3 regions of the Anaeromicrobium sediminis genome follow, and region 3 is predicted to be linked to each of the others. Evidence: riboswitches for the same ligand, from Rfam matches in the RefSeq annotation. Region 3 holds a riboswitch; each other region holds the start of a gene.
The links. Region 3 has a riboswitch for cobalamin ahead of CCE28_RS17460 (FecCD family ABC transporter permease). Riboswitches for the same ligand answer to the same signal wherever they lie in the genome.

Region 1: it holds a riboswitch for cobalamin, as region 3 does, so the genes downstream of both, CCE28_RS07140 (MATE family efflux transporter) here and CCE28_RS17460 (FecCD family ABC transporter permease) in region 3, are expected to answer to the same signal.
Region 2: it holds a riboswitch for cobalamin, as region 3 does, so the genes downstream of both, CCE28_RS14210 (aspartate-alanine antiporter-like transporter) here and CCE28_RS17460 (FecCD family ABC transporter permease) in region 3, are expected to answer to the same signal.

What each region holds. Positions count from the first base shown of each region.
Region 1 is NZ_NIBG01000004.1:191,800-195,090, reverse strand. It holds gene CCE28_RS07145 ((2Fe-2S)-binding protein) at 1-371, shown strand, start outside; cobalamin riboswitch at 718-899, shown strand; gene CCE28_RS07140 (MATE family efflux transporter) at 1,185-2,498, shown strand; gene nikB (nickel ABC transporter permease) at 2,515-3,291, shown strand, end outside.
Region 2 is NZ_NIBG01000013.1:45,060-48,350, forward strand. It holds gene pepV (dipeptidase PepV) at 1-358, opposite strand, end outside; gene CCE28_RS14205 (hypothetical protein) at 457-888, opposite strand; cobalamin riboswitch at 1,180-1,382, shown strand; gene CCE28_RS14210 (aspartate-alanine antiporter-like transporter) at 1,525-2,757, shown strand; gene CCE28_RS14215 (acetyl-CoA hydrolase/transferase family protein) at 2,820-3,291, shown strand, end outside.
Region 3 is NZ_NIBG01000021.1:22,939-26,229, forward strand. It holds gene CCE28_RS17450 (ABC transporter permease) at 44-775, opposite strand; gene CCE28_RS17455 (ABC transporter ATP-binding protein) at 776-1,669, opposite strand; cobalamin riboswitch at 1,734-1,925, shown strand; gene CCE28_RS17460 (FecCD family ABC transporter permease) at 2,054-3,109, shown strand; gene CCE28_RS17465 (ABC transporter ATP-binding protein) at 3,120-3,291, shown strand, end outside.

The sequences.
Region 1 (3,291 bases), on a different contig from region 3:
CAATGCATTCTATGAGAACTGATGGAGATCTTTATGTAACGGCTGTTCTTATACCTGTAAATAGAATTATTTGCCACTGTAAACAAGTGAGTTATGGTGATATTAGGAAAGCAATGGTTGGTGGTGCTCGTACTATAGAGGAAATACAAGAAATTACAGGAGCAGGAACAGGTTGCGGTAATTGTATTAAAGATATAAAAAAAATATTAGCATTAGCCTGTGGGTGCAAAATGGTTTCTATGGAAGCCGTAGTTGATGCAGTTAAAGATGGGGCAGATACAGTTGAAAAAGTTGGAGAAGTAACAGGAGCAGGAACTGATTGTGGAAAATGTAAAGCTCTAATACAAAATATAATTGATACAAAGAAGTAATTTAACAACAAACTTCTAGAGAATATTATGTATGATAGAAAGGTAGCACTGATTAAAATCAATGCTATCTTTTATTAATTTAGTCAAGAAATTAATAAAAGATAAATAAATACTCAAAAGAGTTTAAATTAAAAGCTGTACAGATGTACTTAAGTGGTGGCTATGGAATAAGGATTTATTATTTGAATAAGAGAACAGATAAATTCTATTGCATTTTGGATATAACATTTATATAATTATAAATGGAATATTTAAATATGTATTAAAGTAATTTATGAAAAAGGAATTTGGGTGGATTACTCTAAAAGATGAATCTTCTAGAAGGACTACTCTGATAATATCTAAAATTAAATACTTATGTTAAGGTGCCTTGTAAGAAAAGGAGAATAGGGAAGTCGGTGAAAATCCGACACGGACCCACCACTGTAAGTAGGGACGAATTCTAAAACGCCACTGGATAAATATCTGGGAAGGGTAGAATGAGATTGAACTACAAGTCAGGAGACCTGCCTTAAATGATAATAAGGTTAGACGAAAGGGGATAAATTTCGGTCTAGTTATTTTAAAGTTACTTTTTTAGATGGGAAAAGAGTCTCTTAGCGTTTGCTAAGAGACTTTATTATTTTCACTAATTATCTTTATGGAAAATCACCATGATGAAACTTAAGTATATAAAGCTAAAAAGGGTGATTTTAAAAACCATTCTAAAGTACATTTTAGACTTACATCAATAGGCTTTTTGAGAACTTAGGTTTAATGTGCTTAAGGGTTATAGGCCTAATAAAAATAACATTATAAATTGTGAGGAAATCTATGAACTATAAAGAATATTTATCTCTGGCAATACCTTTTATTATATCCACTGTAACCCAACCTCTTTTAGGGGCAGTAGATACGGCTGTCATTGGCAGACTAGAGCATCCATCATACATTGGAGGAGTTGCAATTGGAGCGGTTATATTTAATACCTTGTATTGGCTATTTGGATTTTTAAGAGTTAGTACTTCGGGATTTTCTGCACAGTCACTAGGTAGCCAGCATGAAAAAGATAGTTATTATGCTTATTTTAGACCCGTTTTGATAGCACTTATTATAAGTAGTGTGTTTATTATATTACAAGTTTTTATTAGAAATATAGCTATGTACATATATAATCCAGAACCTGATGTTGTCATTCATGCTATTACGTATTTTAAGATACTCATTTGGGGTGCTCCCTGTGTCCTTATAGGATATGTAAATCTAGGGTGGTTGATGGGAAGAAAATATGTAAAGGAAACATTGTTTTTACAAGTTTCTACAAATGTTCTAAACATTATCCTAGATATAGTTTTTGTAATGTTTCTGAAGATGGGTATAGCAGGCGTAGCCTATGCTACACTTATTTCTCAGTTTTATGGATTTATAATAGGAAACTATATTATATCCACAAAGATAAACATGTTTAAAATATTAAATTATAAAAGTGAACTTTTAGATAAGGTTGCAATCAAAAAAATAATGGGGGTGAATGCTGACCTTATGATAAGAACAGTTTGCCTTTTAATCATGACTAATATGTTTATCGCTAAGGGTACTGAGTTAGGAACAGTTATACTGGCAGCTAATGCAGTATTATATCAAATACAATATATTATATCCTATATATATGATGGGCTGTCTAATGCCTCAAGTATTTTTGCTGGTAAATGTGTTGGGGAGAATAATGTAAAAGAATATAAAGACGTGATATCTATTTCAAATGTGTGTACGGTAGTACTAAGCATAATTTTGTCTGCTTTTATTATACTTTTTAAAGATCATATTATAAGTATCTTTACAAATTTAGAGGATGTTATTTCTCTATGTAAGGAATATGTTATATGGTTAGCGGTATTCCCTTTTGTCATCGGTATCGGAATGGTCTATTATGGAATTTTCACTGGGAGTACCTATACGGCTCCTATTAGAAATTCAATGGTTATATCACTACTAGTATTTATTACTGGATATTTTACTGCTATACCAGAGTATAAAAATCATGGCTTATGGCTTGCATTTATACTATTTAGTCTTACTAGAAGTGTGATTCTTTTTTTATACAAAAAACAGTTATTAAATAAAGTATTTATTATTGAAAATAATTAAGTGGTGGGTTGATATTATGAAAAGTTATTTATTTAGAAGAATTCTACAACTTTTAATTGTTATGCTCTTGGCATCATTTTTGACCTTTAGTCTTACCTATATTAGCCCTAGTGATCCAGCTGAGATGATGCTTACATCTCATGATATTATTCCTACAAAAGAATTACTAGAAAAGACAAGGGAGGAAATGGGACTGAATGATCCTTTTATAGTTCAGTATGGAAATTGGCTTAAGGATTTGCTAACTGGGGACTTGGGATATTCCTACTCCACTAGGGAATCAGTTGCAGATATTTTATCACAAAGAATTTCAATGACTGTAAGATTAGCAGTTGTTGCATTATTATTTTTGATTGCTTTTTCACTAACCTTAGGTATCTTATCGGCGATTAAAAAGAATAAACTATTAGATTATATTATAAGAGGAATTTCTTTTGTAGGAATATCAATTCCAGCTTTTTGGTTAGGGCTTATATTGATTTATATATTTGTTGTAAAGCTTCATTGGTTTAAGATAACAGATCAATACTCTCTAAAAAGTGTAATTTTACCAGCTTTGACCTTATCAATCCCCTTGATGGGAAGGTATATAAGACAAATTAGGGCAGCTATATTGGAAGAATACACACAAGACTACGTGATAGGTGCTAGAGCTAGGGGCATAAGAGAAAGTGAAATAATTATTAAACATATTTTGCCCAATGCACTTTTAGGAGTAATTACACTCTTGGGGTTATCCATTGCACTCCTTTTAGGGGGAACTGTTATAGTAGAAAATATTTTTTCTTGGCCT
Region 2 (3,291 bases), on a different contig from region 3:
TGGCAGGCCCCTTGTCATCTATAGTTCCACGTCCATAGATTTTATCATCATGAATTTTAGCCTCATATGGAGGATATGTCCAGTTATCTCCTTCTGGTACCACATCTAAGTGAACTAGTATTCCTATCATTTCACTACCTTCACCAATTTCCCCATAACCTGCATAGTTGTCCACATTCTTAGTTTTAAATCCAAAACTCTCACATAAACTAAGGGCATAATTTAAACAATCATTTACCCCTTTACCAAAGGGCATGTCCCCGTCTGGTTCTGCCTTTACACTTTTAATCCTAATTATTTCTTGGGTACTTTTAATTATGTCCTCTTTAAGATCAGTAATTCTTTCCTCTAGTCTCATACTTTCACCTCTGTTTTATATAGTTACTTTCTATATTCTAATTTTTTCTTATTTTTCCTCTTTTAAGCAAAATAATACCCACATAAGGCTTATTCAACCTACTTGTGGGCATTAGGGCAAAAGTTATACTTTAATGAAAACTTTTCATCTTCATGTTGAACTTTAAATTTAACTTTAACTACATGCTCATTTACTTTAAGTCCATCATGAGAATAAAGGTATATTTCAACTTCATCATTAACTTTAAGATTAACTTTAACTTTATGACCTATATTAAATACATCATTTACCTCTGAACTAATAAATAAATATTTACTTATGAGTTTATCTGAACAATCTAATGTTAAATAATAAAGTTCTTCATTAACTTTATCCTTAACTTTAACTTTATGAAACTCCACATATATTTCTCCCATATACCCTTGTCCAATTATGGGACCTAAGTATATGCCTTTTCTAATAGAATCCTCTTTATATAAATAAAAATAATTCTTTCTGTCACTTGTATCCACTGAAAAATCATAATACATGCAAACACACTCCTTACTGGTTAATACATATATATGATACAAGCCCTATCTATGGAACACTTAATCTACATAAAAAATGAAATATTATAATTAATGTTCCACTTTATGTTTGATAATTATCTAACTTTTTAAGTTTTTACTTTTTATGAAAACACCTCTTATAACTTCTAATTACTCACTTACAAGAATTTAGCACAAAAAGACAACTTTCGTGCCATAAGAAAGAATATTACAAATATTGAATCTTTGTTGACATTTTCATATTTCTTGTTATACAATCACTTTAAACAATTCTATACGGAACTTTATGGTATTTTTAGTCTTTTAATTACAGGCTAAAAATTTAAAAGGGAAGTTTGGTGAAAATCCAACACGGTCCCGCCACTGTAATAGGGAGTAAACCTATGTTATACCACTGTTTTTATTTAAAAATGGGAAGGTATAGGTTTATGATGATCTTAAGTCAGGAGACCTGCCATAAAGATAAACGCCGTAATTACTCACGAGGATGAGGAGGTGTTATGATAAGGTCTTATGTAAAATAGCCATGCCTATTTTCACTACCTATTTGTAACTAATCTCTCTTGTGATAAGGGAGATTTTTTTATTTCATTTTATTAAGGAGGATATGTTTTTATGAATTTTGATTACGTAAAATTCGTCACGGATCCATTTGTACTAATATTTATGTCTGTCATATCGGGTCTAATTATAGGTAAATTTCAATACAAGAGAATCAAACTAGGCAATTCAGGTGGATTGTTCACAGGACTCTTTATTGGATGGTTTACTTACAAGAAATATGTAATTCCATATACTAATGATTCATCAATGCCTGCTTATGCACAAAAAATACTTTCAAATGGATTAGTTCCAAAGGAATTATTTTTATTTACCCTAATCTGCTTCATTGCATCTGTAGGTCTTTTAGCTTCCACAGATATAGGTAAGGTAGTAAAAAAATATGGTTTTAAATTTATGCTACTAGGTTTCCTAATTACCCTTACAGGAGCCCTTAGCTGTTATATTGTTTCTCTTTTAAATAAAAATATAAATATTTTTGCATTATCTGGTGTTTATGTGGGTGCATTAACAAGCTCTCCTGGATTAGCTGCCGCCCTTGAATCCGTTTCAGCTTTAGGAAAAGGTACAGAATCCATGGTAGGCCTTGGATATGCAGTTGGCTATATTCCTGGAGTAATAGTAGTTATATTCTCTATGCAGCTTTTACCTATAATATTTAAAATTGACGTTGAAAAGGAGAAAATTTCTTTCATACGTGAAATGGATAATGAAAAAGAAAAGATAGATTTAGACAATCTTAATTTTGAAATACTGCCCTTTTTATTTGTATGTATAGTAGGTTTTTTTATAGGACAAATAAAAATTTATTTAGGACCTGCAATCAATTATTTTAGTTTAGGCTCTACAGGTGGAGTATTAGTCTCTGCCCTACTACTAGGCCATATAGGAAAAATAGGTTTCATGAATTTTAGAATGGACACTAAAATTCTAAGTGCCATAAGAGATCTAACCCTATCCATATTTTTATCTATTGTAGGCCTTAGATATGGTTATTCTACTTTAACTAATATTAGGGGTGAGGGATTTATCTTACTATTTGTTGCCCTTTTATGTTCTTTGTTTGCAGTTCTTATTGGATTCTTAATAGGACGATATGTCCTTAAAATAAATTGGATTATGCTATCAGGTGCAATATGCGGAGGAATGACAAGTACGCCTGGACTTGGGGCAGCTATCGATTCATCTGATAGTGATTATGTGGCAACAGGCTATGGGGCCAGTTATCCCTTTGCTCTATTTGGAATGATAATATTCACCATTTTATTACAAAGAACTGTTATATAAAATAGACCTTAATTGAAACGACCTATTGATTCTACAATATTAAAATTTTAGGAGGATATGTTATGTGTTTAGATAGAATTAGAAATAAAGATTTACTAGATAGGGTCTGTTCCCCTAAGGAAGCTGCTATGTTAATTAAAGACGGAATGAATGTGGCCACAAGTGGTTTTACTCCTTCTGGATATCCTAAAGCAGTACCTATGGCATTGGCAGACTTAGTAAAAGAAACGGGTGAAAATATTAAAATCAATTTGTATACGGGTGCCTCTGTAGGTGAAGAATTAGATGGTATATTGGCAAAAAATAATTTATTAAATAAAAGACTTCCTTACCAAACTAACGAGAGTTTAAGAAACTCTACAAATAATGGTAATTGTGAATACTTAGATATGCACCTAAGTCACGTTCCCCATTATACTAAGCTAGGATTCTTAGGAAAAATTAATGTGGCAATTATAGAAGCTGTTGCCATAACAGAAGAAGGCCATATAATTCCTTCTACTTCTGTAGGAACTTCTCCAACTTATATACAAA
Region 3 (3,291 bases):
TACGAGTATAAGCTCTAATTGCTTATCTCATGTCCCCCCTTTATTAGATTTCTCTGTGACTTGCGTGTACGCCAAGTATGTAAAATACAACAATGTAACATATAAGAACAAATATTGATGTATAATCAAAAGTATTTCTTAAGGCAATACCTCTTAATGAATTTATAGTATGAGTAAGAGGTAATATATATATTAGCTTTTTTATTATTAGTGGCATCTTATCTAAAGAGAAAAAAGTACCACATATGAACGTCATGGGAGTTATGATAAAACTAGTAAATCTGTTCATATCATAGTGTGAGTTTATAACCATAGCAGCATAATATCCGAATGCTGCAAATAATAAACTATTTAACATTGCTATGGCAATAAAGGCAAGATTAACATGAATATAGGCTTTAAATAAGTAAGATATTAATAAAATTATCATACCAGCGTAAAGTCCCCTTAATGCTCCTGCTAGAATATATCCTAAAGTTAAAAAGGATAAATTAACAGGTGCAGTCATATAATCTTCAAAGCTTTTTTCATGAAGCCTAGCAACGGAAATCCTTATGGATACGGCATTATAGCTAGTGTGCATAGTAGACATGGCTATAATACCAGGGATAATATAGTGCATGTAGTTATTACCATCTATCACAATATCAGAACCTAGGCCCCAACCAAAGGCCAAGAGATATAATAGGGGTGTCACTACAGATTGGGATGTGATCTTAAAAACTCTTTTTTGAAAGAATTTAAATTCTCTCCAAAGTATTGTTGAAATTTCCATCTATAACACCTTCCTATTTGTAAAGTTGAAGAATACATCTTCTAAGTTTGTATTTCTAAGAACATAATCACAACTTAGTTCCTTAGCATACTCCTGTGCATTAACAATATTAGAAAAGTATTTATATATGGTCTTATCATCTTCACTAAAATATTCTATGGTATATTTACCAATTTTTTCTTTTAGGTTGTCATTTGTATCGTAATGGAATATCTTACCTTTATCCATTAATCCTATTTTGTCACACAAGTATTCGGCTTCTTCCATGTAGTGGGTTGTTAAAATTATGGTTTTGCCCTTGTGTTTCATTTTCTTTAGGATGTCCCAAATCTTTCTTCTGTTGTTCAAATCAATACCTACAGTAGGTTCGTCTAAAAATAAAATCTCAGGATCATTAACTAATGATTTGGCAATCATTAGTTTTCTTTTCATTCCTCCAGATAATTTTTTAGTAATACGATTTTGAACGCCTTTAAGATCTGAAAATTCAAGTAAATCCTCTACTAGAGGCTTTATTTGTTCCTTTGGTATTTTGTATAGCTTTGCTGCAAATATTAAGTTTTCTTCCACAGTAAGTTCCTTATCTAGATTAATATGTTGGGGAACTATACCTATCTTGCTTTTTAAAGAAGTATTTCCTCTATGCATTTTTTCACCTTTAATTAGTATTTCTCCAGAAGTGGGTTTCAAAAGACCTACTAACATTTTTATTAAGGTGGTTTTACCAGCTCCATTAGGACCTAAAAGGCCTACAAAAGTACCTTTTTCAATATTTAAATGGAGATGATCTACTGCATTAAAAGTTTGGAAGCTTTTGGTAATATTTTGTATTCTTATCATATTAACCAGTCCTTCACATATAAATTTATCATTTATAACTCTAGCAAAAAACATGTAAATTAGCAACTCCTAAAAAAAAATGGACTTTAATTAGGCTTAATTATTGACTTTAAAAAATTAATAATATATAATCCAAGTGTAAGTGAATAATTAAACATATTAATCGTAGGGAAAGTGGTAAAATCCACTGCAGCCCCCGCTACTGTAAGGCAGATGAAACCTTCATAACCACTGGAAAATGAGCATTCTGGGAAGGGAAGGTATGAATATGAAGCCAAGCCAGGAGACCTTGTTTAGTATGAAGTATTCAACTTTCGGAGGGAAAGTACGGAATATACAACAGAAAATATGATGGGAAAAAATTCCATTGTATAAATATGGTGTATATAACAAGAGCTTCGAAGAAAGCTCTTTTTTTATTGCAAGTAAGGAGAAATGATGAAAGAGTCGCTGATTAATGAGTTAAAATCAAAAAAGTATGGAAACAAAATAGTGGGAGTGTTTATTTTTATTCTTTTGATTGTCACATTGATACTATGTGTAAATTTAGGAAGAGCAGAAATAACATACGTAGATGTAGTTAAAGTAATAGGTGGGAAAATAATCAAAAATCCTGAAATGTATAGTGAAATAAAGAATTCTTATGTGAAAATAATATGGGATGTGCGTTTACCCAGAATTCTTACTGCTATTGTAGTGGGTGCAGGTCTAGCTGTTTCAGGAATAGTGTTTCAATCACTTTTAATGAATCCTTTGGCAGATTCATATACTATGGGTGTTTCATCAGGAGCGGCCCTTGGAGCCACTTTGGCCATATACATAAATTTATTTTATGACATTTATGTACCTATAACCATAAGTTCTTTTATTGGAGCCTTTGTCACCCTATTTATAGTAATATTCATAGCACGTACTAAGGGATACATAAGTGGATCTAATCTAATAATAGCGGGAATAATAGTTAGTTCCATATTTTCAGCTGGAATTAAGTTTATTAAAAGTTTAGCTGGGGAAAACGTATCGGCCATAGTCAATTGGCTCATGGGTAGTTTAGCTGCTAGAAGCTGGGTACATGTGAAAATTGGTTTTTTTACTATAAGTATCTGTATAATCATATGTTGGTATTACGCTAAGGATTTAAACTTACTGTGTCTAGGTGAAAGGGAAGCTAGGAGTCTTGGAATAGACACGAAAAAGGTTAAAAAGATATTTTTAATCTGTGGATCCTTAATAACGGCAGTTTGTGTATCCATAAGTGGAATAATAGGATTTGTAGGACTTGTAGTTCCTCACATGTTAAGATTTACTGTAGGTTCAGACAATAGAGTATTGTTACCTTTGGGTGCTCTTTTGGGAGGAGAACTACTGTTGTTAGCAGATACTGGGTCTAGGGCTCTTATGAATGTGGAAATACCTGTGGGAGTACTTACTACCTTACTTGGAGGACCATTTTTTATCTACATATTCATCACAAGGAATAAGAGTTTGAATTAGGAGGAGTTATATGTTTCAAGTTAAAAATTTATCCTTTTCCTATGGAGAAAAGGAAACACTTAGAAATCTTAATTTTCAACTAGAAGAGGGTACAATGACTACCATTATAGGACCTAATGGTAGTGGGAAGACAACCCTTTTAAATGTGATGACTAATAATTTAGATAATTATAGTGGAGATG